Regions from separate parts of the Sphingobium phenoxybenzoativorans genome, predicted to be linked through region 3. Evidence: riboswitches for the same ligand, from Rfam matches in the RefSeq annotation. Region 3 holds a riboswitch; each other region holds the start of a gene.
The links. Region 3 has a riboswitch for cobalamin ahead of KFK14_RS08335 (TonB-dependent receptor plug domain-containing protein). Riboswitches for the same ligand answer to the same signal wherever they lie in the genome.
Positions count from the first base shown of each region.

Region 1: another riboswitch for cobalamin. It lies ahead of KFK14_RS09665 (TonB-dependent receptor); the one in region 3 lies ahead of KFK14_RS08335 (TonB-dependent receptor plug domain-containing protein).
Region 2: another riboswitch for cobalamin. It lies ahead of cobW (cobalamin biosynthesis protein CobW); the one in region 3 lies ahead of KFK14_RS08335 (TonB-dependent receptor plug domain-containing protein).

Region 1 is NZ_CP073910.1:1,980,636-1,991,087, reverse strand. It holds gene KFK14_RS09670 (HoxN/HupN/NixA family nickel/cobalt transporter) at 1-267, opposite strand, end outside; gene KFK14_RS09665 (TonB-dependent receptor) at 340-2,325, opposite strand; cobalamin riboswitch at 2,545-2,778, opposite strand; gene KFK14_RS09660 (ABC transporter substrate-binding protein) at 3,012-4,286, shown strand; gene KFK14_RS09655 (bifunctional protein-serine/threonine kinase/phosphatase) at 4,651-6,354, opposite strand; gene KFK14_RS09650 (MFS transporter) at 6,459-7,682, shown strand; partial or broken gene KFK14_RS09645 (FAD-dependent oxidoreductase) at 7,682-7,900, shown strand; partial or broken gene KFK14_RS09640 (IS110 family RNA-guided transposase) at 8,110-9,406, opposite strand; gene nirB (nitrite reductase large subunit NirB) at 9,344-10,452, shown strand, end outside.
Region 2 is NZ_CP073910.1:1,991,138-2,001,589, reverse strand. It holds gene KFK14_RS09715 (bifunctional cobalt-precorrin-7 (C(5))-methyltransferase/cobalt-precorrin-6B (C(15))-methyltransferase) at 1-432, opposite strand, end outside; gene KFK14_RS09710 (cobalt-precorrin-6A reductase) at 431-1,192, shown strand; gene cobJ (precorrin-3B C(17)-methyltransferase) at 1,159-1,917, opposite strand; gene cobI (precorrin-2 C(20)-methyltransferase) at 1,929-2,666, opposite strand; gene KFK14_RS09695 (precorrin-8X methylmutase) at 2,663-3,292, opposite strand; gene KFK14_RS09690 (cobalamin biosynthesis protein CobG) at 3,292-4,422, opposite strand; gene cobN (cobaltochelatase subunit CobN) at 4,419-7,712, opposite strand; gene cobW (cobalamin biosynthesis protein CobW) at 7,722-8,774, opposite strand; cobalamin riboswitch at 8,956-9,182, opposite strand; gene KFK14_RS09675 (hypothetical protein) at 9,212-9,751, opposite strand; gene KFK14_RS09670 (HoxN/HupN/NixA family nickel/cobalt transporter) at 9,723-10,452, opposite strand, start outside.
Region 3 is NZ_CP073910.1:1,720,771-1,731,222, reverse strand. It holds gene KFK14_RS08370 (hypothetical protein) at 1-149, shown strand, start outside; gene KFK14_RS08365 (hypothetical protein) at 154-399, opposite strand; gene KFK14_RS08360 (glutathione binding-like protein) at 469-1,185, opposite strand; gene KFK14_RS08355 (hypothetical protein) at 1,307-1,771, opposite strand; gene KFK14_RS08350 (enoyl-CoA hydratase) at 1,992-2,726, shown strand; gene KFK14_RS08345 (PepSY domain-containing protein) at 2,797-3,078, shown strand; gene KFK14_RS08340 (peptidylprolyl isomerase) at 3,116-3,748, shown strand; cobalamin riboswitch at 3,811-4,002, shown strand; gene KFK14_RS08335 (TonB-dependent receptor plug domain-containing protein) at 4,147-6,093, shown strand; gene KFK14_RS08330 (hypothetical protein) at 6,093-6,659, shown strand; gene KFK14_RS08325 (DUF1636 domain-containing protein) at 6,717-7,127, shown strand; gene cobT (nicotinate-nucleotide--dimethylbenzimidazole phosphoribosyltransferase) at 7,124-8,137, shown strand; gene KFK14_RS08315 (histidine phosphatase family protein) at 8,137-8,706, shown strand; gene KFK14_RS08310 (adenosylcobinamide-GDP ribazoletransferase) at 8,703-9,419, shown strand; gene KFK14_RS08305 (TetR/AcrR family transcriptional regulator) at 9,504-10,247, shown strand; gene KFK14_RS08300 (MFS transporter) at 10,213-10,452, opposite strand, start outside.

The DNA.
Region 1 (10,452 bases), 260 kb from region 3:
AAACCAGAATCCCACGGCGATGGGCCGCTTCCCGTCCTGCATCAGCTTGCGGGTCACATTGTCGATGGCGGCAATATGATCGGCGTCGACCGCATGGCGCAGACCCAGTCCCCAGGCAAGCAAGGCGGTGCCCAGCATCAATGGCTGCGTATGGAACAGGCTGAATGCCCAGACCCAGACGGCGATATTTGCCGCGATCAAACCGGCGAACAATATGCCGATCCGGCGGCGCAACGACAGGACGGGCGGTGTTACAATCTGGGTCATGGCGATCTCGGCTGATGCTTGGGGACACAGGAAGCGCGGCGCCGGATTCAGCGCCGCGCAGAGTAAGAGCGGCTAGAAAGTTACCTTCGCGCCAATTCTTACGGTTCGCGGCTCCACCACGCGGCTGAGCCGTCCCTCCACCGGGCCGCCGAGGTCATAGGCGGGCAAGTAGGACTCGTAGAAGTAGGCAATGTCCTTTTCGCGGCTCCCCAGAAGATTCAGCATCTCACCGTAGATCTCGACCCTTTTTCCCTTCCATGCGGCCCGGGCGTTGACGACAGTGCTGCCCGGATCGCGCAGGCTATTATCCTCAACCAGCGGAGACGGTCCGAGGTGGCGCATCCGAAGGCTCGCGACCCAAGGATCGAGAATCAGCGATGCACCTGCCGATGCCGCGTTCTCGAAGGCATTGGGAATATGATCGCCATTTTCATAGCGGGCGTAGCTCGCGGTGTAATTCCCGTCGAGTGCCAGCCAGGGGAACGGTCGCCAGAATGCGACAATCTCGTAACCGCGCCGCCGACTGGCACCGGAAGGCTCGACAGCATTGGAATCCCCGACGAAGCGCAACTCACTGTCAACATCCAGCCACCAATAGGTCGTGGTCAGCGTGACACCCTTGAATTGCACGCGCGCGCCCAATTCCTTGCCCGTGCCGCGCACCAGCACCGGGACCGGCGTATCGACATTCACCGCGCCACGCACATCGTTGGAATGAAAACCGCGCCCCCAATTGGCATAGGCTTCCAGATGCGGCGTGATCTCATAAGCGAAAGACGCCTTGGGTGAGACCAGGGAGGCAGAGCCTCGGCCCTCGCCCAACCCGGCGGCAACGGCATCGCGCGCGCGAACCGAGTAGCGATAATGGTCGCCGCGCAGGCCCGTTATCACCCGCAGCCCTGCCAACGGCTTCCAACTGGCCTCGCCATAAAGCGCGGATGACAGCTCCTTGACCCGGTAGTGCCCAAGCGAGGCCAGAAATGCGCGGTTGCTCGTCCTGTCAACGCCGACATTGCCGATGGCGTCATAGCGGTTCTCGGTCCCGACGGTCAGCGTCAGCGCTGGACTGACGTCCCATTGCTTTTGGGCGTTCAGCCCCATCACCCAGCGCCGATCAAACTGATCGATCTGCGCACCTGTGCCATCCGGGTCGGTATACGTGGGGTTGGAGAACATCGACCAGTCGTAAAATTGGGCATAGGCATTGGCGTGCCAGGTGGGTTGTTTGACCGCAACATTGCCGATCAGGCGCGTTGTCTCCCCCCGTGCGGAGGGATCGGGCGAGCAAAATACATCGGCGCACAATGCAGTTCCCACGATCCGCTCAGGGATCTGCTCGGTCGGCCGCCATGTCGCCCGGTAACCGTGAAGCGACGCCTCGATCGTACCCGCGCCCATCGGCAAGTGGTATTTGGCAAAGCCCGAATAGTGGCGCAGGCGCTCTGGTTCCTGCCACGGCCCGTCGTAGGTTTTTGCCTGGGCGACCAGCGTAAGATCGCCCGCCCCCAGATCATGCAATGTCCCGCCTGCCGCAGCGCGGCGCCAGCCGTAGGAGCCGCCCTCGGCCGATACCCAGGGCCGGTCATAGCCGTCAATCGTGGTCATATAGGCCGCGCCGGCCAGCGCGAAATCGCCGCCGTCCGCGCGATATGGACCCTTGCGGAAATCCTCGCGCGCGACGATCTCAGGAATAAGACCGTTGAGATCGAGATAGCCATGGCCATGCCCATGGGTGCGAAAGTTCATCTGCACCCCATCGATATAGGTAGTGAAATCCGAGCCATGGTCGAGGTTGAAACCACGCAGGAAATATTGGTTCGCCTTACCGCTGCCCGAATGCTGGGCCGCGACCATGCCTGGAACCGCTTCCAGCAGTTCGGCCACGCGCAGCAAAGGGCGTACCAGCAGATCGGCGCCGCTAACGCTGCCCTCGCTTGCGGCCTGGGCCGTACCGATTTTGGTTTCTCCGCGCCCAAAAACTACGATTTCGCTACTGGCCTCATCGGCGATTTCACCGGCATCGGCTTCGGAAGCTGCCGTTTCGGCATAGCAAGGCATGGCGGTAAAGGTCAGCGCGAGCGCGCTGGTCATGATGGTCTTGATCACAAATAGTCCCCCGGCGTCTTGCGACGTGGCCGGGGCAAACCCGCGCGAACGGGCGACACGCGCGGCGGCCGGACGCCACGGGCTGCCGACGCACGTCTCCGATGCGGCCCCAGCCGCTCGTTCGTCGCTCAGACGGAGTTCACCGTGCCGCAGCCATCCCCTGGACCAGGCAAGAGCGACCACACGCCGGCAGGTCTCCTGGCTCACGGGTCAAAGCTTGATGCACGCCTTCCCAGGCCTCGCATGATTTAGCGTCCGGCCCAGTGGCTGCCCCTACAAAGAGGAGCGATGTGCATCGCGCTATCCGCTTACAGTTGCAGGGACAGCCGCGGATTTGGAAGCAAGCTTCCGCACCGCATTCCCGATTAAGCCCCTTTCGGGGGCACCGGCGCGATCAATGAAAGCCACAGAATCGCTTTCGCAGCTCGCATAGGGGAAAAGAGTGAAGAATCCAATTGCCGTGCAGGACATCCTGAAAACACATTGTCGCGGATGAGGCAGTCGGGATAATGATAGAGGTATAGCAGCGGATTTCGCTTGCGACAGTCGCCTCCGGCATCAGCTGGCCCAGGTTTCGGTGCCGATTTGGCAATTGTTGTCATCTGCTCCGGCTTTGGTCATAGACCTGCTGCTGGTAAATCCGGTTTCAAGCGTGGCCGGCCTACGGGCGCATCCGGGTTGGAGGAGGACTGATAGCTCACAAACTGCGAATCGGATTTCTTCCGCTGGTCGATGCAGCCTTGCCGATCCTTGCCCGCGAACTTGGTTATGCGGAGGATGAACGGCTCGATATCGAATTGGTACGGGATGTCAGTTGGGCGGCAGTTTGCGACAGGCTGGTCTATGGGCATACCGACGCAGCGCATTTGATTGCTCCCCTGGCAATTGCCGTCACCCTCGGTGTCGGGCGCCCGGCTACTCCTTTGTCGGTGCCCTTCGTGCTCGGCCTGAACGGAAATGCCGTGACAGTGCGACCTGAAATCGCTGATCGCATCACTCATCCCGGCAAGCCCGGCGATGCGGCCGCGATCGGCAAGAAGCTGGCTGAAGTCGCGCGTGAACGACGAGACCAGGGTTCGCACCTTCGCTTTGGCGTGGTGCATCGCCATTCCAGCCACAACTACATGCTCCGCTACTGGCTGCGAGGCTGCGGCATTGACCCGGACCGGGACGTTAAGATCACCGTCGTATCTCCTCCTTTCGCCGCTGACGCACTTGGGCAGGGTGAAGTAGACGGGATATGCGTCGGAGAGCCTTGGAACAGTGTTGCGGTCGATCGCGGGCACGGCACAATCGCGGTCATGACATCGCAAATCTGGCGTCGCGGCGTTGAAAAGGTGCTGGCCATGCCAACACAGCGTATGAGCGAAAATCCGCAGATCACTGACCAGCTTGTTCGCGCCCTTTATCGTGCTGGAATTGCCTTTATCGATCATGAGCGAACCGACGAAATCGTCGGCATTCTTGCCCGGGAAAATTATATCGGTGCGGCAGCCGATGCAATTCGGCGAGCCATGACCGACAGGATACTCTTCGCCAAAGGATGCGAGCCGGTTCATGTTCCGGACTTCATGTTCCAGCACCGCGAGGCGGCCAATTTCCCCTGGTCCAGCCAGGCTGCCTGGCTCTATGCGCAGATGTGTTTGGCCGGCCATGCCCAGCCAAATGCCGAAGCCTACGAAAGCGCCCAACGAGTCTTCAGGCCCGATGTCTACCGGCGGGCTTTACGCGTTGTCGATGCCGCACTTCCGGGAGCTGGTGCCAAGCTTGAAGGCGCAATCGCCGGAACCATGGCGGTTGGAACAACCCAGGGGCGGCTCATCCTTGGCGCCGACCGCTTTTTTGATGGCAGACTGTTCGATCCGAACCGGCTTCGGGACTATCTCGATTCAACCCAAGCGTCGGAAAAATGATCGAGACCAGTTGCGACAACTGAATGGCTGCCTGTAAATTGGGCAGCGACTACTGCAAGCGCCCAATAATTGTGCAATGCAATATTTCACTTGAAATCTGCGTGCAATTTGGACAGTTGCGCCAAGCTTGAGAGCAACGGCGCTCTCATTGGTTACACCCGCCGCGTCCATTCTGGCGCGAGGGACATTGCAGATTCTGGCGAGGCAACGAAGCCGCGCAGCCTGGGAACGCGATTCCCGGGCCGCGCGGATTTTTGCGTTTCGCCAGGGAAACCGGGAGTGGGCTTGAGTGCTGGAAAACGCGTCTGGACAAGAGAAGCACGAGGTTCGCGTTGCCGCGATCCTTTGGTTACCTTGCGCCGCGTTACCGCATCGCCAGGGCCGCGATCAACGCCGCCAGCAGCATCAACGAAACCATCTGCCAGAAGCGCGCGGGATTGCGCTCGATCAAGGGCACGAAATTCTGTTTGACCCTTGCCACAGCCGCGCCGCCCTCGAGAGCACGCAGCAGTTCGATAGCGTCGCCATAGCGTTCCTCCGGCTCGATAGAGACCGATCGCATCAGCACCGCGTCGAGCCAGGCCGGAAGCTGCGTGCGGTGGACGCTGGGCATATCGGGCTTGCGAAAACGCGGGCGGGTGAACGGCTCGATCTCGCCGTAGGGGTAGCGGCCCGCGAACAGGCGCCACAGCGTGACCCCCAGCGCGAACATATCTGTCTGCTGATCGCCGCGATTGCCGGTGAACATCTCGGGAGCGAGATAACTGGGCGTTCCGGGTATCTCGTTCTCTGCGAATTCGTCGATCCGGGGCAGCCGCGCGACGCCCAGATCCACCAGCTTCAGTCCGCCATCCTGGGTCAAGATGACGTTATCGGGTTTGATGTCGCGATGAATGATATCGAGCTTGTGCAGGGCCGCAACCGCGCGGGTCAGGCGGACGGCGATGGCCAGCCCCTCTTCCAGACTGACCTGGCTGCCCAGACGCTGCTCCAATGTTTGCCCTTCATAATAGGGCTGGACGCCGTAAAGCTGGCTCTGCCGGTCCTGCGGCACGGGGATCGCGCCCCCCACGAAGGGGCTGGATATCCGGCTGCCGACCAGAATTTCGCGCATGAACGCCAGTTTTGCGCCACCTTCGGACAGCAGGGCCGGCTTGGGGAACTTGACGACAACCACCTGTCCGCTCACCGAATCAACAGCACGAAACAGGCGGGTGTAGCGTCCATCGGACAGCAGCCGGTCAAGCTTGAAGCCATCCACGCTGCCCCCTGTTTCGGGCGGCGGCAGGATGGGCAGCTTGTCGATGTCTCCGGCCACGCTGTCATGGCCGACGCCCGGCAACGACACGACATCGAGAACGACAGCGCTCGCATTGTCCTGGCTTCCCCCGGCAAGCGCCGCATCGACGATGGCCATGGCATCCGCTTCGGCAGAATTGCGCGCGCCAAGCAGTTTCTCGATGCGCCTGGCGGAAAGCGTCCCATGCACGCCGTCGCTGGTCAGCAGGATGCGATCATGTTCGGCCAGGGCGATCTCGTGGTGATCGAGCCGCAGCCGCTCCTCGATACCGAGCGCGCGGTAAAGGATGTGGCGCTGGTCTGGATGCGAACGGGTGTGATCCTCGGTCAGCAGGGTCAGCCGGCCGTCGCGGAAATGCCATGCGCGGCTGTCACCGACGTGCAGGACATGCCCCTTACGTCCCTTGAGCACACAGGCGGTGAACGTGGTTGCCGCATGGGCCATCGTATCGCTGCGGCCCATGGCACAGAGCCAGCGGTTGAAGGGTGCCATCACTCGCTGGACGGCAGCGGCGACGCCGATGGTATCCGGCTGGCAATAGAACCCGTCGATCGCTTCGCGCACGGCCAGTTCGGCGGCGATCCGGCCGCCCCGATGGTCGCCGCCGATGCCGCCCCCCACGCCATCGGCCACCACGGCGATCATGCCGCGGCGCATCCGTTCCAGTTCACTGGCGGTGTAGATGCCGACAAAATCCTGATTTTCAGGCCTTGCGCCCGTCTGGGACGAATGGCCCCCGGCCACCAGCAGTCGTCCCTCCGGTATCATCAATCCCGATCCTTCCCTTGTGCGCGTACTCGCACACGCACGAGAGGACATTCGGGCAAGCCCCTTCGTCAAGCCCTAATCGCTCCTGAAAGGAACTGCGCCGCATGAGCGGGAAATCATTCTGGGAATCCGGCCATCGGCCGACGCTGATCATGGCGTTCCTCTATTTCGATATCGCCTTCATGGTGTGGAACATGCTCGGCCCCTTGGCACCGATCATCGCCAAGGAACTGATCCTGACCCCCGCCGAAAAGGGTTTCATGGTCGCGGTGCCGACACTCGCGGGCGCAGTGCTGCGCCTCGTCAACGGCTTCCTTGTCGATCGCATCGGCCAGAAGGTGACCGGCGCAATCGGGCAGGTCGTGGTAATCGCCGGGCTGTTCGCGGCATGGTTCTTCGGGGTGAACAGCCTGAATGGCACGATTGCGGTGGGCGTGGTGCTCGGTTTCGCTGGCGCAGCCTTTGCCGTCGCCTTGCCGCTCGCCTCACGCTGGTATCCGCCAGAGCATCAGGGCAAGGCCATGGGTATCGCCGGCATGGGCAATTCGGGCACGGTGTTCGCCGCGCTGTTCGCACCGCTGCTGGCCAAAGCCTTCGGCTGGAACAACGTGCTGGGCCTCGCGCTCATTCCTCTGGTCATCGTCTTCATCGCCTACATGGTGCTGGTCAAGGACAGCCCGGACCAGCCACCGGCGAAGTCGATGGGCGAATATGTCGCCAGCTATTTCGGGATGCTGCGCGAAGGCGATGCATGGTGGTTCATGCTGTTCTACGGCGTTACCTTCGGCGGTTTCGTCGGCCTTGGCGGGTCGCTGCCGCTGTGGTTCACCGGCGAACTGGCGATGAGCCCGATCCAGGCCGGTTATGCGACGGCGGCCTGCGTTTTCGCCGGATCGCTGGTGCGCCCGTTCGGCGGCGCGCTGGCGGATCGCATCGGTGGCATCCGCACGCTTTCGATTGTTTACATGGTCGCTTCCGTATTGCTGGTTGGCATCGCTTTTGCGCCAATCGCTTTTGCCGCGATGTTCCCGCTGTTCTTTGCGGTGATGGCGACGCTGGGCATCGGCAACGGCGCGGTGTTTCAGCTGGTGCCGCAGCGCTTTCGCCATCAGGTCGGCATCATGACCGGCCTCGTCGGCTTTGGCGGCGGCCTTGGCGGGTTCTACCTCGCCTCCTCGCTCGGCCTTGCCAAGCAGTGGACAGGCAGCGCCTCGTCCGGTTTCCTCATCTTTGCCGCGCTGGCGCTGATCGCGCTTGCCGGCCTCACCTCGGTCAAAAAGCGCTGGCGCACGACCTGGGGTGCCGCCATCCAGGGAGTACGCATCTGATGTCATCGAAACAGAAACTCGTCGTCATCGGCAACGGCATGGCTGGGTGCCGCGCGGTGGAGGAAATTCTCTCCCGTGCGCCCGATGCCCATGCCATCACCATCTTCGGCGCCGAACCGCGGGTGAACTACAACCGCATCATGCTGTCGCCAGTGCTGGCAGGCGAAAAGGCATTTGAAGACATCGTCATCAACGATGCCGCCTGGTATGCCGACAACGTCCTAGGTCGGGAAGCAGCTGTGGGACAAGGCCAGCAGGTCTCGTTGCGCCGATCATGACCGGCGCAAATGTCTTTTTGATCCAGATGGCTTCCATCGTCAAGGAATGCGCTCTCGGCCATAGCAAACACAGGATCCAGCGGCCGCATCGGTCGTGGTCCTAACCGTCCTTAAAATGAGATGCGGATGCCAGATGGAAGGCCCGAACATTATCTACAGGGTCGCAGTTGCGCCCTCACGGCACAGCAGAGAGGGGTCCTTCCATCTGGTGTCCGCCCGTTCGAGGAACGGGCGGTACTCGGTTCCCGTCTTGATGACGGCGTGCGCGACGCGCGCCATCTTGGCGGTGAGTGCAGTCATTGCCTTGCGGCGGCGATCGGGGTCGTTGGCGTGTCCTTCCATGTATCGGCCCAGCTTATCGCGAAAGCTGTTGTCGCGTTGGCGAGCGGCGACTTGTGCGGCCATCCAGAAAGTGCGGCGCAACCGAGCATTACCATACTTGGAAAGCTTGGTCCGACCGCGGAATGTGCCGGACTGGCAGGTGGCCAGATCGAGCCCGCAGAACTTGAGGAACTGGCGATGGTGGGCAAACCGTCGAAGGTCCCCGGCCTCGGCGAGGATGGTCAGCGCGTTGATCGGGCCGATGCCAGGGATCATACGAAGCAGCTGGTAGTCACGGTTCTCGCTGAGCATGGCATGGGCGGCTCGCTCGATCTCGTCACGTTGGCGGATCAGACTGCGCGCTTGCGCGATGACCATGCGAAACATGGCAATCGCCACAGAATCCTCATCGACCGGCAGTGCGACGGATGCGCAGGCGGTCTCGTAAATATCGTTGATTAATCGAGCCTTGGAGACCTTGCGACCGACCAGTGACCACGCCTCGCGCGTGAATGCTTCCTGGCCAAGCGCTGTCATGCTCCCGGGCGTCGGAAACCGCTCGAGCAAGGCAAGAAACCAATCAGACCTGCTGTTGCCGGCGAAGCGCTCGATCTCTGGGAAGTAGAGCGGCAGGTAATGGGTCAGGATCCGGTGCCAGGTCTGGGTCTTGGCTTTGGAGATGGCCTCGTGTGTCTTCGACATCTCCTGCAGATCGTTAATCCCGGCGGCAAGCGGATCGACGTAGCGCTGGGTGGCGCCAATCCGCAGCATATGCAGGATCACCTGCGCGTCCTTGGAGTCGTTCTTGTCCCAGCCATTATGTAGAGCCTCTCGGGTCCGGGCCAAGGCTACGGACGAGATCAGGCGCAGCTCGAAACCTGCTGTGAGCAAGCGGTGCGCCAAGGTGCGGTGATAGTTACCGGTCGCCTCGAAGCCGACGACAATCGGTCTGCCAATATCAGCCAGAACGGACGCAAGGCGGTCGTAATCGGTCTTCGTCGCCATCACTGTCATACGCCGTCGCCGCCCGCCCTCCGGGCGTTCGATGAGGACCTCCTGGCGGTGCTTGGACATATCGATGGCTACCAGCACGGCATCGGCGGGTGTAGAACTGAGCTTGGTCATGGTCGGTCTGCCTCCAAAGTGTTGAGTCGACAACTTCACTTTAGAGACCTGATGACCGGTCATGACCGCCTTGATGAAGCCTGCGGGCGCTACGCGCCCTTGTCTCCATCAAGGCGAGCGCTGCCTTCGAGAGGCAGCTTCCCAATGTGCTACGGCATCGAATTGGTCAGCGGCGATCCGGTGACTGCGATTGACCGCGCGGCCAAGGTGGTGACCGCGAAGTCGGGCAAGCAAGTCAGCTATGACAAGCTGCTGATCGCTACGGGGTCCGATCCGTTCATCATCCCCGTGCCGGGCAAGGACCTGCCCGGCGTGGTCACCTTCCGCGATCTGGATGACGTCGACCGGATGCTCGATGCCGCCAAAGCTGCTGAAAAAGCGGGCGGCGGCGATGCCGTGGTGATCGGCGGCGGCTTGCTTGGCCTCGAAGCGGCGCATGGTCTGGCCTTGCGCGGCATGAAGGTGACCGTGATCCACCTGATGCCAACACTGATGGAGCGCCAGCTGGATGAAGCGGCGGGCTACCTGCTCAAGAGCGAACTGGAGCGGCGCGGCCAGACCATCCTGACCCACGCCGATACCGGCGAAATCTATGGCAATGGCAAGGTCGAGGGTGTGCGTCTGAAGGACGGGCGCGAAATCCCTTGTTCGATCGTAGTCATGGCGGTCGGTATCCGCCCCGCGACCGCGCTGGCACGCGAGGCCGGACTTGAGGTCAATCGCGGCATTCTGGTTGACGACCACATGGTCACTTCCGATCCCGATGTGCTCTCGGTCGGCGAATGCGTCGAGCATGACGGCATGGTCTATGGCCTGGTCGCGCCGCTGTGGGACATGTGCCGCAGCCTGGCCGATGGCCTGCTGGAAACCCCCAATCCCTATCGCGGATCGGTCACTTCAACCAAGCTCAAAGTATCTGGCATCGATGTGTTCTCCGCCGGCGATTTCGCGGGCGGAGAAGGCTGCGAGGACATCGTGCTGCGCGATGCGACGCGCGGCGTCTACAAGCGGGTGATCGTCAAGGACGACAAGGTCATCGGCGCGGT
Region 2 (10,452 bases), 270 kb from region 3:
CGGCGCCAAGTGGGGCTTAAGTCGCTCTAACGGGGCAGCGTGCAGGCCAAGGCAGGCCACATCCTCAAGCGGCCAGCCCAACCGCGCGGTGGCCAGCGTGAACGTGGAGGGCGCGGGGATCGCCACCCATTCGCCCGGTTCGAGGTGGCGGGTTACGCTAGTTCCCGCGCCGAACCAGAACGGATCGCCCGACGCCAGCATCACCACGCGCCGTCCGCGATGTTGCATCAAAAGGGCAATACCGTCGGCAAACGGCACTGGCCATTCCATCACCGGGCAGCTAATCGCGGGCAGCAGCGCAAGATGCCGGGCCGGTCCCATGACCAGTTCAGCCTGCGCCAGCGCCGCGCGGCCAGCGGCGGACAGGCCATCCGGCCCGTCCTCACCGATGCCGATGATCGTCAACCACGCTTCAGGAGAGGACTCAACCATGCCCAATGTCCTCCTGCTGGGCGGCACAACCGAGGCCAGCGCGCTTGCCCGATTGCTCGCGAAGCGCGGCATTGCGGCGACGCTCAGCTATGCCGGACGGACCGCAAACCCCCGTGCTCAGCCGGTTCCGGTGCGGGTTGGCGGGTTCGGCGGAGTTGCGGGGCTGGCCGATTATCTGCGCCACCATCGCGTGACTCATCTGGTCGATGCCACCCACCCCTTCGCCGCGACGATGAGCCGTCATGCGGTGGAGGCGGCCCGTCTGGCCGGGGTGCCTCATGTGGCGTTGACCCGTCGTGCGTGGGAGCCGGTCGCTGGTGACCGCTGGACCCACGTTACGGACATCGACGGCGCGGTCGCCGCGCTGGCCGGGCCAGCCCGCCGCGTCATGCTGGCGTTGGGACGAATGCATGTGGAAGCCTTCGCCGCCCAGCCACAGCACCACTATCTGCTGCGTTTCGTGGACGCGCCGGAACAGCCGCCGGGCTTGCCCCATCACACCCTGATCGTTGATCGCGGGCCGTTCACTGCCGCTGGAGACAGCGCATTGTTGCAGACCCACGCCATCGATCTGGTGGTTTGCAAGAATGCGGGCGGCAGCGGCGCCAATGCCAAGCTGATCGCGGCGCGCAATCTGGGCTTGCCGATCCTGATGATTGACCGTCCCGCCATTCCCAACCGGGCCGAGGTTTATGATACCCAAGATGTGCTTTCCTGGTTGGGTCATCATGCTGAAACCGTGACCGACCGGGGGGTGTAAAGGATCGGGCGCGCGGGCCCATCGATGATCCGCGTCATGCTTGATCCGACGATCACCATCGTGCGCATATCGGCCATGTCCGCGCGCGCCTCAGCCAGCGGTACGATCCGCAATTGCTCGTCAGGCGTCGAAACCGCACGGGCGAACAGGATCGGGCGATCAGGGCCGCACACCTCGCGCAGCAGTTCCAGCACGCGCTTGAACCCTTCGGGCCGGGCCTTCGACCTCGGGTTGTAAAAGGCCATGGCGAAATCTGCTTCCGCCGCCAATCGCAGCCGCTTTTCGATCAGCGGCCAGGGTTTGAGATTGTCCGACAGGTTAATGGCGCAAAAGTCATGCCCCAGCGGCGCCCCCGCCCGCGCGCTGGCGGCCAGCATGGCGGTGATGCCGGGCAGCACCCGAATGTCGAGATTGCGCCAATGGGCCGGGCCAGCCTCCAGCGCCTCGAACACGGCAGCGGCCATCGCGAACACGCCCGGATCGCCAGACGACACCACCACCACGCGCCGGCCCTGCGCCGCCAGCTCCAGCGCATGGGCCGCGCGATCCAGCTCCACCCGGTTGTCGGACGGGTGCAGCGTCAGCCCCGCGCGGGGGGCGATGCGGGCGACATAGGGAATATAGCCGATAACATCGCTCGCCCCGGCCAGAGCAGCGGTGACTTCGGGCGTAATCAGCGCCTCATCCCCCGGCCCCAGACCGGCGATGGCCAGCCAGCCGCTCATGGCCCCGGCACTCATGGCCGCCTTCCCTGTCCATGAATCAGCAGGATCGAGAAATAGGGTGTGACGCTGGTCGCCTCGATCAACCGCGTGACGCGCTGGCCGGGCATGGCGGCATGTTCGACCAGCCAGGCGGCGTCCTCGCGCCCGGCCGCCGCCACCGCGCGGCGCAATTTGGGCAGGTTGCGCCCGATCTTCATCACCACCAGCGCATCAGTATCGCGGATGCGCCGGGCCAGTTCGTCCTCGGGCAGGGTTGCCATGGCTACCGTCAGTACGTCGTCGCCCCAGGTGATGGGAATGTCAGTCGCGTTCCATGCCCCGGCCATGCCGGTGATGCCCGGCACCACCGTCACCGGGACCAAGCCTGCCAAACGGCCATGAAGATGCATGAACGAGCCGTAGAAGAACGGATCGCCCTCACACAGCACAACCACATCCTCGCCCGCCTGTGCCAGTACGAGCAGCCGCTGCGTGCATTCGGCATAGAAGGCGGAAAGACAGTCGTTGTAGCGCGGGTCGGACAGCGGAATTTCGGTGGTCACCGGATATTCCATCGGGATTTCGATCACGTCGGCGCGCAGCATGCCATCGACAATCCGCCGCGCCCGTCCCGGCCGCCCGGCCTTGCGGAAATAGGCAACGTGGCGCGCCCCGCGCACCAGACGGTCGGCGCGCACGCTCAGCAGATCGGCCGCGCCGGGACCAAGCCCGACGCCGTGGATCGTTCCGCAAGCTATGGTCACACTCATTCGGCGCGACTCGCGAGAGCGTTGATCGCGGCCACCGTGATCGCGCTGCCGCCCAGCCGCCCATCGACGATGCAGCACGGCACCGGCGGCGCGGCCCACAACGCGGCCTTGGATTCGGCTGCGCCGACAAAGCCCACCGGACAGCCGATGATCGCCGCCGGGCGCGGGCAATCGGGATCTTCCAGCATATTCAGCAGATGGAACAGCGCGGTCGGCGCGTTGCCGATGGCCACTACCGCGCCTGCCAGATGCGGTCGCCACAGTTCCAGCGCGGCGGCGGAACGGGTGTTGCCCATGGCCCGCGCCATGTCCGGCACTTGCGGCGCATTCAGCGTACAGATGATCGGATTGGCGGCGGGCAGCCGTGCGCGGGTGATCCCCTCGGACACCATCCGTGCATCGCACAGCACCGGCGCGCCAGCGGCCAGCGCTGCCCGCGCAACACTCGCAAAGCCGGATGAAAAGCGGATATGCGCGGCAAGATCCACCATCCCGGCGGCATGGATCATGCGCACCGCCACCTGTTCCTCATCGGCTGAAAAGCGCAGCAGATCGGCTTCGGCGCGAATCATTGCGAAGGACTGGCGATAGATGGCAGCGCCATCGGTTTCATAGACATGAGGCATCAGGAGGTTCCGAAATGGGCAAGAGTGTCGGCCGGGCCAAGCGCGGAGCGAATCGCAGGCCCTCCGGCGCGCGCGTTCAGGGAAAGATCGAACAGTCCATCGCGGCCCGTCAGCGTGACATCGGCTGCGCGCGGGCGGGCACAGCCCTTGGCACAGCCCGAAACATGCAGCCGTCCGGCGACATGCGGGGCAAGGCGGCGGGCAAGATCGCGGGTTTCGACCGAGGCCTGAGGGCAGCAGGGCACGCCCGGGCAGGCATCGACATGCAGCAGCGGATCGGCAGGGTCGGTGATCAGGCCATCCACCTGCATGGCAGGCGCGCCTTCCACGACCAGCACCCGCCACGGGGTGATCATCACCGCTCCGGCAGACGATGCCTCCATCACACCAGCCAGTATCGGCGCCTCAATCCGGCCGAACGGCAGGCCATAAGCCCAGCCCAGATCATGGATGCCCGGCACGACGCGGGCAGCCGACGGCGCAGGCCGAATGTCGCCACAGGCCCATTCGGGCAAGGCAACCGTGTGCCGGGCCATGCGCCCCGCATCCGCGCCGCCGGTTGCCACAAACCAATGGGCCAGCGCGATCAGGGCGTCCACTTCCTGACCCGCAGCAACCGCAACACCGCCCCGATAGCCGTAGGCGCGCAGGATCAAGCTGCCATCTCCGCCGCGTTCAATGCGGAAATCTCCAACCTCGCCACGCAGGACGCAGGCCTGACCCGCATCGATGGCAAAGCCCACCTTGTCCGGCAGATCGGGTAGTTCACCCAGCCGGTCCAGCAATTCGCCCGCAATGCGGTGGCTGTCATCGCCGGCGCGCCAATCCGGCGCGACCAGAATGTTGCGCCGCTGTTCGATGACGGGGTCGCCGTCCACCAAATCGAGCGCCAGCAACCGGTCGAGCAGCGCCTGCCAGCCGGTTTCGCGCATCCCGCGAAGCTGGAGATTGGCGCGGGCGGTGATGTCGATCAGGCCATTGCCATGCAACACGGCGGCATCGCACAGGCCCAGCACTTGCGCGCGGGTCAGCCAGCCAAGCCGGGGCTTGACCCGCACCAGCAACCCGTCGCCTGCCATCATCGGGTGCCACGCATCGGGGCACCAGCCCTTCACCGCAAAGCTGCTCATGCCCTGTCCTCAAGACCGACCGAGATGGGCAGGCTGGCGATGATGGAATTGCGCCGGGTCTGCCACAGCCCGGCGGCATGGAGCGCGGCGAAGCGGGCTTCCATCGCCGCCAGCGCGCCGGGGTTTTCGCGCTCAAGAAAGGCGCGAACATCGGCCTGGCCCAACGTCGCATCGTGATAGAGGTCGAACAGATGCGGCGGCACGCTGCCCGAAAGATGGGCAAAAGCGCCCATATGATCCAGCGTCGCGGCCAGCTCCGCGCCTCCGCGAAAACCATGCCGCATCATGCCTGCGATCCAGCCCGGATGCGCGGCACGGGCGCGGACGACGCGGGCGATTTCTTCGGTCAGGCTGCGCGCGACCGGATTCAGCGGGTCGCGATTGTCGAGATGATAGAGCGCCGACACCCCGCCCGATAGCGCCTTGGCAGCGGCAAAGCCTGCCTCGTGTGCGACATAGTCGGCGGCCAGCAACAAGTCGGTTTCGGGCAAGTCCTGAAGATGGACAAAGGCGTCTGCACCTTCAACGCGCCGACGCAGGCCGTCTGGATCAGGGACGGCCCCGGTCGCATCGCAGGTCGCGTCGAACGCATGGTCCGATGCCGCCAGCCACGCCTCTCCGGCAGCGCGCCGGGCCGCATCGGTATAGACCTCGGCCGCATCGCCGAGACCCAGTCCATAGCGGCCCGGAGCCGGGCCATAGACACGCGGGGCCGCTGCCTGCCCCGCAAACGGGTTCCAGTCCGCTGGTTCATCCCGCAAACACAGCGCGCGCACCGCCTGGCCAAACAGCATGGGCAACGCCGGGAAGGCATCACGGAACAGTCCGGAAACCCGCAGGGTCACGTCAATGCGCGGGCGATCTAGCAGCGCCAGCGGCAGGATCTCGACACCCGTTACCCGTTCGGATGTCATGTCCCACACCGGTTTTGCGCCGAGCAGGTGCAGCGCCATGACGAATTCCTCGCCCGCCGTGCGCATCGTGGCCGATCCCCACAGATCGACCACCAGCCCACGCGGATAATCGCCATGATCCTGCAAATGCCGCCGGATCAGTTCCTCTGCCAGTGTCACGCCTTGCGCATGGGCGGCGCGCGAGGGCACCACGCGCGGGTCTATCGCATAAAGGTTGCGCCCGGTTGGCAGCACATCGCTTCGCCCGCGAAAGGGGGAGCCGGAGGGACCGGGAGGAACGCGTCGTCCGTCCAGCGCCGCCAGCAATCCGGCCCGCTCGGCTGCGCCCTGATCGCCGCACCCGAACACGTGCAGGCCGTCGCCGAACTGGCTTTCCTTGACGTCGCAAACGAAGCGGTCGATCCGGGTGATCGCCTCGACCAGAGTGGCCGCGCTATCAAGGCCCAGCTCGGCCTCAAGCCCCAGCGTTCGCGCTTCCTCCCGGATGGCTGCTTGCAGGCGGTCGCGGCGGGCCGGGTCGAGCCCGTCGGCATTGGAGAATTCATCCAGCAGCGCCTCGATCCGGGCCAGCCCCGCGCCGCTTTCGGTTTGCGCCAGCGGCGGCGGAACGTGTCCGATGGTAACCGCACCGATGCGCCGCTTGGCCTGTGCCGCCTCTCCGGGATCGTTGACGATGAACGGATAAATCACCGGCATCGCGCCGGTCAGCGCCTCGGGCCAGCAAGTATCCGAAAGGGCAACAGACTTGCCCGGCAACCACTCCAGCGTGCCATGCGCGCCGATATGGACCAGTGCGTCCACAGCCCTTGCGCGGAGCCAGAGATAGAAGGCGACATAGCCATGGCGCGGACAGCGGGAGAGATCGTGATAGTCCTCGTCGCGACTGGTGCTGCCACCGCGTTCGGGCTGCAAGGCGACCAGCGCGTTGCCGACAGCCAGCGCGGCAAAACAGAACGCGCCATCGACGACTGCCACATCGGCTTCCGGCTCGCCCCACACGGCGGAAAGATCAGCGCGCAAGGCGTCGGGCAGTGCCGTCAACGCCTTGCGATACTCGGCCAGCGGCCATTGCAGATGCCCACTTTCAAGGCGCATCGCCAGATCGGTCTGGGCCGCCGTGGCATATCCCGCTTGCGCCAGGTCGGCCAGGATCGCCTCGGCTGAGGCGAGCGCATCCAGCCCTACGGCATGGGCCATCTGGTATACCTTGCCGGGATAGGTCGACAGGACCAGAGCAACGCGCCGCTCGGCAACCGGCCTTTGGGCGAGGGCGATCCAGCCCGCCACCCGCGCAGCGATCGCCTCGACCCGGTCGGGATCGGCGCGATGGACGTTGCGGGCGAATGCAAGGTCGGGATCGCGCGTCCCCGCCTCCTTGAAGCTGGCGACTCCCGCAAAGACCCGCCCGTCAATCTCCGGCAGAACGACATGCATGGCGAGGTCTGCCGGGGACAGCCCGCGCGATGTCGTCGCCCAGGCCGCGCGGCCGGACGTAGCGAGCGCCAGTTGAAACACCGGAACGCCCGCGCCATCGAGCGAGGTAGAGCCGTCCTCGCCGCGCGCGGAAAAGGCGGTGGCGTTGATGATCGCCGCCGGGCCAAGGCCGCGCACCCACTGGTCCACCTGATCGCGTACCTGCGGAGCTTTCAGCGAGGGAACGAAAATCGACAACGCGTCAAAGCCGCGCCGCTCGAATACGGCATGGAGGGCGGCAAACGGGTCCAGATCGTGCGCGGTCAGATAAGAGCGATAGAATATGATCAGGACCAGGGGCCGTCCGGGATTGTGCGCGAAGGCATCGGGATCGACCACGCCATGGTCGGGATGCCAACCTCCCGCCACAGCCAAAGGCTCGCAACCTTGGGCAGGCGTATCGGTCAGTCCTGCCAGCCGTGCCAATCCGGCAAGCGCCGCATGCGCCGCCCCTGCGCCCCCCGCATCACACAACTGCGCAAGTTCTCGCAATGCGGACACCGGGACGGTCGAAGCCGCATCCAGCCGCGCGTCTTCCCAGCCGTCGCCGGGCAGCACGGCCAGCGCGATGCCGCGCGAGCGAGCCAAAGCCTCGACCTGTTGCAGCCCGTAACTCCAATAGGGCGTACCGCCGATGAGCCGAATCAGGATCGCCTTCGCGCGGAACAGCGTCCGCTCGACATAAGTATCGACCGATAGCGGATGCATAAGCGCGGCCAGATTGGCGATCCTTAAGGACGGAAATGCCGCATCGGCCGCGCGGGCCATATGCCATGCCGCCGCAAAGGCCCCCAGGTCGCTGTCCGAAAAGGACAGGACCACCAGGTCCGCAGGCTCTTGCCCCAGATCCTGCGGGACGGCGGTTTCCTCCATCCCATGGGTTTCGCGGAAGATGACGTGCATGGCGTGCGCCTACCCCAGCAGCACCGCGCGAATGGCGTCGGCATCGATATGATCATGCTCGGCAATGGCGACGAGCGTGGTGCGCCGCGTCTCGTCAGAGCGCCACGGGCGGTCGTACTGATGACGCACCCGCGCGCCCACCGCCTGCACCAGCAACCGCATGGGCTTGCCGGCAACGGCGGCATAGCCCTTCACCCGCAGGATATTGTGATCGCTGGCCAGCGTTTCGATCCGCGCGACAAGGGCCGCCGGATCGGCGATCTCGCCCCATGCGATGACGGTGCTGTCGAAATCATCATGCTCGTGGTCGTCATTACCGTCATGGTGCGATGGGCGGGCTGCAATGTCGTCCTCGGCTGCGGCGCCAAGGCCCAGGATCACCCGCGGATCGACCACGCCTTCGGTGAGTTCGATAACCGGCACAGGGCGCGGCGCCTCAGCCGCGATGATGGCGCGCGCGGCGGCGACGCCCTTGGGTCCGGCCAGATCGACCTTGGTGAGCAGAACCATATCGGCGCAGGCGAGTTGATCTTCGAACACCTCCGACAGCGGTGTTTCATGGTCGATGCTCGGATCGGCGGCGCGCTGAATATCCAGCGCTGCCACATCGGGCGCAAACCGCCCTGCCGCAACCGCCTCGGCATCGGCCAGCGCCAGTACGCCGTCCACGGTGATCCGGCTGCGGATCGCAGGCCAGTCGAACGCCTTGAGCAACGGCTTGGGCAGCGCCAGACCCGATGTCTCGATCAGGATGTGATCGGGGCGCGGATCAAGCGCCAGCAGCTTTTCCACCGTCGGGATGAAATCGTCCGCCACGGTGCAGCAGATGCATCCATTGGCCAGTTCGACGATGTTTTCCGCCGGGCAATCGGGAATGGCGCAGGATTGCAGAATGTCGCCATCCACCCCCAGCGTGCCGAATTCGTTGACCACCACCGCCAGCCTGCGCCCACCGGCATTGCGGATCAGATGGCTGATGAGCGTGGTTTTCCCTGCGCCCAGAAAGCCCGTAATGATCGTGACCGGCACCTTTGACAGGGAGACCTTGGACAGGTCTGGCATGGCAACTTCTCCGCGCGCCAGAGCGAGACACGGCGGGGCTTGCCGGACAAGTCCGGTCGGCGCGCGGCGACGGGCGGGCGCGATGAAGCACCCGTTACCACACGGCCGTGCAGCCCCAGCCACACAGCTTCGTCGCTCAGACGGAGAGTTACCGTGCCGTGACCATCCCCTGGATCAGGCAAGAGCGACCGGTGCGCCGGCAGGTCTCCTGGCTCGCGGGTCACAGCTTGATGCACGCCTTCCCAGACTTGGCGCAATGCGCCGTCCAGTGGCTGCTCCTGACTTCAGGAGCATGTGCATCGCGCTATCCGCTTACAGTTGCAGGGACAGCCACGGATTTGGGAGCAAGCTCCCGCACCGCATTCCCGATTAAGCCCCTTGCGGGGCACCGGCGCGATCATCGAAGGATGGAATCAACCAGTCCTTCGATGATCGCCCTAGACGAAGATGGAAGCCAAGCCAATTGCTGTTGTCACACTATCTGCTTCGCGCCACCCCTGTATCTCGCCTAGGTTGGCGGCCAGCCGTTCGATCGCATCGCAGGGATAGGTCCAGAGCGATATCTCTGTTGCGCCTTTTCTGATCCGGCACGTCCCCGATCGGGGCAGGCGGCCGTCCTTGCCCCACCGTATCCGCTCGCGGGACGTGATACCGAGAATATCCTCGACCTGCCGTTGGCTGACAGGCTTGCACGCTATCCCGAAAAGCCGTTTCCGTATGGCATCGACGAGATCCTCCGCAGACTGTATCGAGTCTGGCTCAAAGACACAGCTTCGGCTGGATTTTACGAATGTTCCGGTCGAACGCGCCATCAGCATCCGGATCGCGGCGTCACGCTCACCGCGATGCACACGAAGTCCGAGCGGCATACGGACATCAAGATCGATTGAGACGGTGCAGGACTTGTCGTCGTGCCGGAGCAAGACACAACGATCGACACGGGACCGGTCAGGCAACGACCGAGACCTCGATTTCATCGAAACGCTTCCAGCGGTAGATCGCGAAACTCGCCAGCCAACAGAACACGAAAAGTCCGATGATGGCGAAGCCCAGGCCATTGAAATTTTCGCCCAGTTCAACGGCGACCCGCCATGGCGCACCCTCAAGGCCCAGCTTGTCACCGATCAGGGCCAGCGTTTCGATTCCGCCAATGACAATCGCCACGATGGCCGAGATCAGGGTGATGGTGATATTGTAATAGAGCTTGCGGATCGGCTTCACGAAGGCCCATTCATAAGCGCCCAGCATCACCACGCCGTCCACCGTATCGATCAAGGCCATGCCGACGGCGAACAGGGCGGGCAGGACCAGAATCGTGCCGATCGACAGGCCATCGGCAGCCTGACTGGCCGACATGCCCAGAATGGCGACTTCGGTTGCGGTATCGAACCCAAGCCCGAACAGAAAACCCAGCGGGGCCATATGCCAGCTCTTGTTCACCAGGCGGAACATCGGCCTGAATAGCCTGGAGAGCAGCCCGCGCCCACCCAATAGCAGATCAAGATCGTCGTCAACATAGTGGCCGCCCGCGCGAACATGGGCAAAAGTCCGCCAGACGGAGCGCAAGATAACAAGGTTCATGCCGGCGATCGTGAACAGGAAAATCGCGGAAATCACGGTTGCAACCACGCCGCCGATTTCCTTGAAGGCGCCAAACCCTGACAGTGCACTGGTCGTC
Region 3 (10,452 bases):
TCGGCGCGGTCGAGCGCGGCATCGTCTATATGCAGCAATATCCCGGCTTTGGCGGGCAGCTCCTCGCATTGGCCTGCACCGGCGCCGTATTCATGGCCGGCGGCAAGGTGCTGGACGCCGTGACGTTGCAACGCGACGCTGAATATTGAGGCGTCAGCCCGTCGCGCGTTTGCGGATCAGATAGCGGTATACGCCGAACAGGTTGATCGCGAACAACACGAAATTCTGGGCCGTCAGCGCGCCTTCGCTATCCAGCATGCCGGATATGATCCACGCAATGCTGGAGAAAACGAACAGCACGAAGCCCCCGCCCGTTATCTTCCTGCCGCTGTCGAGCGACACCATGAAGGCCGCGACCATGCCACTAAGGGACGCGGACCATTTGAGGATTTCCAGCATGGGTGTCTCCGGGAGGATGCGCAGGCCCCGTCTAAACCGGCGCCCGCGCGTTTCGCTCCCGGAAATTCGTCACTCGGCCTTGGCGGTAACGACCGATGCGGTCTGCCCGAACAGGATTTTGCGCTCCTCCTCGCTGCGGATCGTGCTCTGGTTGGGGTTGATGCTTTCCACCAGGCCATAGGCGCGCACCGTTGCCGGACGGGCGGCAATGGCCTCGAACCAGCGTTTCAGATGCGGGAAGTCGTTCAGGTCCTGACCCTGATTGGCGTAGGGCACGATCCAGGGATAGCTTGCCATGTCGGCAATGCTATATTCATCCCCGGCAACGAAAGCGCGATCGGCGAGCCGCTTGTTGAGAACGCCGTACAGCCGGTTCGTCTCCTTCACATAGCGCTCAATGGCGTAGGGAATTTTCTCTGGCGCATATTGGCTGAAGTGATGATTCTGCCCCGCCATCGGGCCAAGGCCGCCCATCTGCCAGAACAGCCATTGCAGCACTTCCGCCCGGCCCTGCACGTCAGCAGGAATGAATTTCCCTGTTTTCTCTGCGAGATAAAGGAGGATTGCGCCGGACTCAAAGAGGGAAACCGGCGCACCGCCGCCCGCAGGATCATTGTCGACGATGGCGGGAATGCGGTTATTGGGCGCGATACTCAGAAATTCCGGGGTGAACTGCTCACCCTTCCCGATATTGACGCCATGCACCCGGTAAGGAAGGCCGGTTTCTTCCAGAAAGAGCGTAACCTTATGCCCGTTCGGCGTGGTCCAGTAGTAGAGATCGATCACGTCATGCCTCCTTTGCCGATATTCCCGTTGCGATTGAGAACGGGAATTGGGAGCAAGGCGCAGGATGTTCAACCAAATAAAATCGACCGGCGGCCTATTTTGTTTTGCGCGAGGCCATCCGTCAGCGGCTGCCCTGCACCGCGCTGGTCATGGCGGGCGCCATTTTCGGGCAGACGCTCTTGCGGACAGCATCGGCCATCGATGCGGCCGCGATCGGCTGCGGGTCCGGGTGCGCGGATTCCGCATCCCACAATATCGCGCCCTTGGGCGAAAAGCCCACGGTCGCCCGCACATCCGTTGTGCCCGCCATGCAATCAAACTGCTGCAGGCTGCGCGTGATGCGGGCTTTGGTGGATTTGTCTGAACTATGGTCTTTCGTCACCCAGACCACCGGCCGGAAATTATCCTTGTTCGCCATGTCTCCGGCGCGCACGAACCACACAACGCCGTTGGCGTCCTTGCCCACCAGGATCAGGGCCTTTTCCCATTCGGCATCGGCATGGGGCTGAACGGAGGGCGCTGGCGGTGCTGCCTGCGCGGACGGGGCGGCAGCGGCAAGGAGCAACAATGCGGACGAACCCACCATAACGTCCCCCAGAGAATGCCTGTCCCAGCCGGTCGGCCGGTGTCATGTGATGTCGCAAAATCCCGCGGCAACATTATGAAAAAGGCCGCCCCAGCGACTCGGATGATAGCATATTTCATTAACCTTAAAAACACGGGCGGCGGCAGTCCGCGACGCGGATGTGGCGGTCCGTTGCGCATGCGTCTAACTGCTTGAACAATACCGGAAAGGGGGCGTGGTCATGAGTTTGATCAAACTGGAGAAGCAGGATGGCATAGCCATCATGACGCTGAATGATCCTGAGCGGCGGAACATCCTGACCGTCCCTCTTTGCGAAGCCATTCTGGAAAAGCTCGCAGAAGCCGAGGCCGATGAGGGCATCCATGCCCTGATCGTCACCGGGGAAGGGTCCGCCTTTTGCGCGGGCGCGGATTTCGGCGACCTCCAGGCCGCATCGGAAGGCGACGATGCGGCGGTGACGATGGTCTACCGGTCCTTCATGGCAGTCGCCAACAGCATGTTGCCGACCATAGCGGCCGTGAACGGGCCAGCCGTCGGCGCGGGCTTCAACCTCGCCCTTGCCTGCGACATGCGGGTGGCCTGCCCGGAGGCGCGGTTCGACACACGCTTCCTGAAAATCGGACTGCATCCGGGCGGCGGCCATAGCTGGCTGCTGTTGCGCGCCGTAGGATGGTCGCAGGCATCGCGACTGCTTCTGGCGGGAAAAGCTGTGGACGGCGAAACCGCGCTGTCCATCGGTCTGGCGGACGTACTGAGCGAAGCGTCCGGCCTGCTGGAGACGGCCAAAACCCTTGCCGCGCCGATGGCGAAAACACCGCGCGAACTGCTGCTTCGCACCAAGGCGAGCCTGCGGCTGGCCGGCAGGAGCACGCATGACGAGACGTTCGCGCATGAAACTGCCGAGCAGGCGTGGTCGCTATCGCAACCTGCATTCCGGTCATTGCTGAAACGGTAACGCGTCACCTCCGGCGGAACGCAGGACCGGCTCCATCGGTTGAGAGGCTGTTCAACCATGGAGAAGGACAATGATCCGCCCGAATATCACCACAGCCGCCGGACTGACCCTGGTCGTCATCGGCCTGTGCACCACCAGCCCGGCCCTGGCCGACCGGGGACCCAGCAAGGAGGAAATGCAGGCGATCGCCGCGAAACTCACGGCCGAAGGCTTCAAAAGCTGGAACCGGGTCGAATTTGATGAGGATGGCCCGATCTGGAAAGTCGATGACGCTCGCGCCCTCAATGGCAAGACATATGATCTGCAACTCAGCCCCAATGGCTATGGCATTGTGAAGAAGGACGGCGATTGACCGCTGCAAGCGGGGATGTTCGGCGTTAAGAAGCGGCATGATGATGCAGAGACTCCTTGCCGCCGCCTTCCTCGCCCTTCTGCTTGCCAGCCCCCTGCCCGTCTTGGCGCAAAACGCGCAGCCTGATGCGGCACGTCCCGAAGCGGCCCTCATTCGGGTCGTCCTCCAGACAAGCGAAGGCGCGATTACGCTTGCGCTCGATCCCGTTCGGGCGCCAATCACCACCGCCAATTTCCTGAAATATGTGGACAGCAAGAAGCTGGACGGGATCACTTTCTACCGCGCGATGAAATTCAGTGCCGGAGAAGGTCTCATACAGGGCGGCGCGCGGGGAGACCCCGCCCGGCTGTTCCCTCCCATCGCGCATGAGCCGACCAGCCAAACGGGCATCAGTCATACCGCCGGCGTGATATCGATGGCGCGCTATGCGCCTGGGTCGGCGACATCGGATTTCTTCATCACCGCCAGTCCCATGCCCTCGCTCGACGCCAACCCGTCCGGCGAAGGGGATAATGCCGGTTTCGCCGCCTTCGGCCATGTCGTTGAAGGCATGGACGTCGTGCAGCGGATATTGGACGCGCCGACCTCTCCAACCGAAGGCGAAGGCGTCATGAAGGGCCAAATGCTGGAACCCAAGATCGCCATAGTGGCGGCGCGGCGGGCGAATTGACGCCTCCAACCAGCATTTGTGCGGCGCAACCGAAATGATTGACGGGTCTGCGCCTATCGCCTAATGGCCCCGCTGCGACAGGTTCCCCGGAGACGGGGATGAAAATGGGAACGGGGTTGAAGGCCCCGGCTGCCCCTGCAACTGTAAGCGGCGAGCCACCGGTTCACATGCCATTGGAACATTCGTTCCGAGAAGGCGAACCGGAACGGCGCTGACCCGTGAGCCAGGAGACCTGCCCGTCGCGGTCGTTCTTCGTGCGGACAGGGTGTGCCGGGCGGACGGGGGTCAACCCGCGTAACGACATGATCGGACCGCGCTTTCGCGGGGATGATGCCGTGCGCCCTTATGGTTCCTGCATCGCCCTGCTTTGGCGCGCGGACCATAGTCGGGGCACTATCATGTTGAAAACTCTTTCTCTTTTCTCCGTTCTTCTTTCGACCACCGCCTTCGCGCAGGATGCGCCATTGCCGGATGCCGCGTCGGATGCAGACGCAGGCTCGATCGTCGTTACCGCAACGCGGCTTGCGACGCCGCTGGATCAGGTTCCCGCGTCGATCACTGTGCTCGACAAGGCGGATATCGACCGCGCCCAGGACATGGGCGTGACGGAAATCCTGCTGCGGACGCCAGGCATCAGCATCTCCCGCAACGGCGGATATGGCACGGCGACATCGCTGCGCATCCGCGGCGCGGAAACTGACCAGACGGTGGTGGTGATCGACGGCGTGAAGCTCAACGATCCCTCCTCCACTGGCGGCGGCTATAACTTCGCCAATCTTCTGACCGGCGATATTTCGCGCATAGAGGTGCTGCGCGGCCCCCAGTCGACCCTGTGGGGCAGCCAGGCGATCGGCGGCGTGGTCAACATCGTGACGCCGCTTCCCGAAAAGGATCTCGAAGGCAGCTTTGACGTCGAGGCCGGTTCGCGTCAGACGGTCAGCGGCCGCGCGGCGCTCGGCGGCAAGACCGGTCCTGTGACATGGCGGATCGGCGGTCAGACCTTCACGACCGATGGCATATCCGCCATTGCGCCGGCGGCCGGCGGACAGGAAAAGGACGGCTACACCAACCGCAGCCTGACCGGCCGCGCGGAAATCGCGCTTGCCGAGGGCGTGTCGGTTGACCTGCGCTCCTATTATTCGCGCGGTCGCGTCAACATTGACGGCTTTGCCGGCGACACGCAGGAATATAGCCTCAGCCGCGATTTCGTCGGATATGCGGGGCTGAACGTGGCGCTGTTCGACGGACGGTTCAACAACCGTTTCGGCTTCGGCTATACCGACACCAACCGCGATAATTATGACCCCACCCGCGCACGCGCCAAGACGTTCGACGCGGCGGGCCGGAACCAGCGGCTGGAATATCAGGGCAGTTTCGCGATCAACGAGGGCTGGACCATCCTGTTCGGCGCGGAAAATGAGCGTTCGCGCTTCCGCAGCGTTTCGCCTCCCGCATCCCTGTCGGCGCCGATCCCCGAACCCGGCCGCGGCAAGGCGGAGATCACCAGCTTCTACGGAGAGGTGAAGGCTCAGCCCATTACCGGCCTGACGCTGACCGGCGGCGTGCGGCATGACGATCACAGCCGTTACGGCGGCCGGACGCTGTTCTCCGGCGGCGGCATCTGGGTTCTGCCGACCGGCACGGTGCTGCGCGCCAGCTATGGCGAGGGCTTCAAGGCGCCTTCGCTCTACCAACTGTTCTCGGAATATGGAAACACAGCTCTCAACCCGGAAAAGGCGCGTGGCTGGGAAGCTGGCGTCGAGCAGCGTTTGATGGATGGCGCCCTGAGCTTCGGCGCGGCCTATTTCGAGCGGACCTCGACTGACCAGATCATCTTCGCCAGTTGCGACTTCCCGTCCACCCTGCCGATCTGCTTCATTCCCGGCACGACGATCAGCCGCTTTGGCTATTATGACAATGTCGCCCGGGCAAAGGCGCACGGCATAGAGGCGCACGCGGCGCTGCGCCCGGTCGAGGGACTGACGATCGACGCCAATTATAGCTGGACCGTGGCGGAGGATCGCTCCACCGGAGCAAGCACGTTCGGCAACTGGCTGCCGCGCCGTCCGCGCGACACGGCGAACGGCTCGATCAGCTACGCCTGGCCGTTCGGCCTCACCACGGGTGCGGCGATCCGCTGGTCGGGCAAGAGCTATGACAATGCGTCGAACACCACCCGTCTGGACGACTACACGCTGGTCGATCTGCGGGCTGAATTTGCCGTGTCATCCACTTTCTCGCTGTTTGCGCGGGCCGAAAACCTGTTCGACGAGAAATATATGACCGCCAATCGCTATGGCACGCTGGGCCGCAGCATCTATGCCGGCATCAGGGGCCGCTTCTGATGTCCGCGAAGGAGATGACGGGAGTCCCGCAGCGCGGGGCTTCCACGCTCTGGATCATGCTGCTGACGGCGGCGAGCGCGGTGACGACGCTGGCGCTCGCCTGCGCAACGCCGTTCCCGGCTCTCGCGGCGCTGGCGGCGGTCCACATGCGCAGGCGTGACGGCGTGGCGCTGGTCCTCGCCGCCTGGCTGGCCAGTCAGGTGGTCGGCTTCTGCATCCATGACTATCCGCGCGATCTGGAGACGGCGGGCTGGGCCGTGGGCCTGGCCACCGCCGCTGTCGCTTCAGTGCTTGGGGCCTATGGCGCCATAGCGCGCACGGCACGGCTTCCGGCGTGGCTGAAGCTGGCTGCCGCCTATGTCAGCGCATTCATCGCGTTCAAACTGGCTGTGCTGGTCTGGGCGATATGGCTCGGCGGCGTGGAGATGGCGTTCGCGCCGGGTGTCGTCATGCGCCAGTTTGTGCGGGATGCCGCGATACTGGCGGGCCTGATGATGCTCTATCGCGCGATGACGGCGATAGGCGTGCCCGCCGTGACGTCGAGGACGCGGACGCGGGCAGCCTGAACAATAATCCCCCCGCGCGCTGGCGCGGGGGGACATTATCCGGCAGGAGGCGAAGCGATGCTGACGCAAGTGGATAATGTCCCGGCGGTGGTCGTGTGCAACACCTGCCGCCATAGCCGGGAAGCCCGCGAGGATTCCGAAGGGATTCGCGGCGGAGCCAGGCTGGCGGAGGCGTTGCGTTCGGCGCAGGCTTCCGACCCCGCCTATGCCGCGGTCGCCGTGCAGGAAATGCCCTGTCTTTTCGCCTGCTCGGAATTTTGCGCCGTCCATCTGCGCGCGCCTGGAAAGCTGGGCTATGTGCTTGGGCGCTTCACGCCGGACGCGGACTCGGCGCGGGCCATTCTCGACTATGCGGCGCATTATGCGGAAAGCCCGCACGGCCGCGTCCCCTTCGCCAAATGGCCCGAAGGCGTGAAGGGACATTTCATCGTCCGCACTCCACCCGAAGCGTTTGTGGCGACAGAATGAAACAGTTTCGATCCATTGCCGAATTTAACGCCGCCCTCCGCGATCTTCCCGGTCCGGACAGGCACGCCATTGCCTCGGCGCGCGCGCGGCAGGCGCAACTGACCAAGCCGGCCGGGTCGCTTGGCCGGTTGGAGGAGATCGCCATTTTCCTGGCGGGCTGGCAGGGGCGCGAACGCCCGGAAATCGCCAGGGCGCGTGCTGCGATATTCGCAGGCAATCACGGCGTCACCGTTCACGGCATCAGCGCCTTCCCATCCGAAGTGACTGTTCAGATGGTCCGCAATTTCCAGGCTGGGGGCGCAGCGATCAATGCTCTGGCGACCGCAGCCGGTCTGGAATTGCATGTCGAGGCGCTCGATCTCGATCAGCCGACAAGCGACTTCACTGCTGCGCCCGCGATGAGCGAAGCGGAATGCCTGTCCGCCCTGTCTCGGGGAGCCGCCGCCGTCGATCCCGGCCTTGACCTGCTGGCCGTGGGCGAGATGGGGATCGGCAATTCCACCGTGGCGGCCGCCCTCTGCGCGCGAAGCCTTGGCGGGTCGGCAGCGCACTGGACGGGTCCCGGCACCGGCGTCGACGATGCGGGGATCGCGCGAAAGATTGCGGTGATCGAAAAGGCGCTGGCTTTCCACGCCAACGCGCCGATGACGCCTTTTGAAACCCTGCGCCGGGTCGGCGGGCGCGAAATCGTGGCGATTGCGGGCGCGATCATCGCCGCGCGCCACGCGGGCATTCCCGTGGTGCTGGACGGTTTCATCAGTTGCTCCGCCATCGCACCGGTCGCCGCCGCCTTCCCCGCCATCACCGAACATTGCATCGCAGGGCACCGCTCCGCCGAACCGGGGCATATCCGCCTGCTTGACCGTCTGTGCCTCAGGCCATTGCTCGACCTCGACATGCGCCTTGGCGAAGGCAGCGGAGCGGCCGTCGCCGTTACGGTGATCCGCAGCGCTCTTGCCGCCCATAACGGGATGGCGACCTTCGCGGAAGCAGGCGTTTCGGGCGCCTGATGACGGGTTTCCGCCTGCATCTTCTGCGTCACGGAACGCCCATCGATGCAGGAAAGATGACAGGCTGGACAGACTGCGCCTCTACGCAGGAGGGAATAGCCGCATGCGTGGAGCGCGCCGCGCGGCTGGATGTCGCCGCGATCATTTCGTCCGATCTGCTGCGGGCCAGGGCCGCGGCAGAGGTTATCGCCCTCCGCGCCGCCATGCCTCTGACCACTGATCCGCGCTGGCGGGAACTGGATTTCGGGGCATGGGATGGGCGCGCTGCGACGGATATCGGGACGGACGCCCTCGCCCCGTTCTGGAGCGACCCGGAAGCCAATCCGCCACTGGGCGGCGAACGCTGGTCCAGCATCGTCGCGCGCGTGGGCAAAGCGATTGGCGACATGCGCGCGGCCGACACGCTGGTCGTGACCCACGCCGGCGCAATGCGCGCGGCGCTGGCCCTGCTGTGCGGCCTTGATCATCGTCAGGTGTGGATGTTCGACCTCCCCTATGCGAGCATGCTGTCCCTGCATATCTGGCCGGGCGAAAAGCCCTCCGCCCAGATCATCGGACTGTATCAATGAAGGGATTGATCCTCGCCATCCAGTTTCTGACGCGCCTGCCCATGCCGCGGGTGACGGCGAACGACACCGATTTTGCCGCATCGATGCGCTGGTTTCCGGCGGCGGGGCTGGCCGTCGGCCTGTTCGTTTCCGGCGCGGCGTGGTTGGGCGCGCATATCGATCCCTGGACCGGAGCCTTGGCGGGCCTGGCGATGTGGACGCTCATCACGGGGGGACTTCATCTCGACGGCCTTGCCGATCTCGCCGATGCGGGCGGCGCAGCGCATAAGGACAGGGAAAGACTTCTCGCCGTGCTTGCCGACCCGCATGTCGGCAGCTTTGGCGTCGTGGCGATCGCGTTGCAAATTGTGGCGAAACTGATCCTGCTTCACGGCATGGTTATGGCTGGCCTGTTCCCCGCCCTCATCCTTATCCCCTTCGCCGCCCGGATCGGGCCGTTGGTGTGGACGCTATGGCTGCCGCCGCTGCATGCCGGGCTTGCCGCCCGCTTCAGGGATGCAATCCGCCCCGTGCATATTGCCCTGTGGGGCGCCATCCTGATCGCCGGCGCCTGGGTGTCTCCGGCGCTTCTGCTGGCCTTTCTGATGATCCCTATATGGGCCTGGCATGTCCGGCGCAGGCTTGGCGGCATATCCGGCGATGGGCATGGCGCGGGCATCGAACTGATGGAAACCGGCCTTCTCGCCGCGATCCTTGCAGCCAATGCTTACTGATCAAATGCGCTCTACAGGACGGGTTGTCGTTCCCGTGCCGACTCACTATCGCTATTTTTAAGTCAGTTGTGGGGAAACGGGGTGATGGCGACCGCGATCAGGGATGAAGGCAGGAAAAGGCGATCCATCGTGACCGCCGCGACGCGGATCAAGATCATGGAAGCCGCCGAACGCCTGTTCGCCGATCGCGGCATAGACGGCGTTGCCTTGCGCGAAATCGCCGCCGCCGCAGGCCAAGGCAATAACACCGCCGTCCAATATCATTTCGGGACCAAGGAACGGCTGGTCTACGACATTTTCGACTATCGCACGAACCTGTTCGAACCGCTGCGGCAGAAGATGCTGGATCAGGCGGAGGAAGCCGGACAGCTCAAAAATGCGCGCGTCCTGCTGGAGGTGATGTGCCTCCCTCATCTCAGCATCGCGGATGAAAAGGGCGCCCACCCCTATTCCGCATTTCTTGCGCAATATCTCACCCGCTCGCGCGCGGAGGGTATCAAGCACCCCTATGACGATCCCGAAGTGCCGGTTCCCGCGCTTCGCCGCGTTCGAAGGCTGATCATCGAACGGGTCAGCTATGTTCCGCCCGATGTCCTCCGTCTGCGCGTCGGTCTGTGCAAGTTGATGTTCCTAAACATGCTGATGCGCCGGGACAGTGGTTTCCCCCTGCCCGATCAGGATATTTCGCTGCAGTCGCTGGTCGATGACACGCTGGAGCAGATGTCGGCGGCGCTCACTGCCCCCTATCGCCATGACGGGCTGAAACTGTTCGAGGGGCTGACCCTGCCCGAACTCAGCGGTGCGCCAGAAGCAGCCGATAGGATCTAAGCGCCCGCCACAGGAAAAAGGCGGATAGCAACGCGGCCGCCGCGCAGGTGATCGACAGCGAGTCCCCCACCCGCTTCTCATCGCCGAACACATGATCGGTCAGCAGCGCCACGATTGTCGGAGCAGCGCCAAGGCCCGTCACGCTAACGACAAAGACATAGACGGCCGATGCGATGCCGCGCATCCGGTTCGGCGTCGCCAGTTG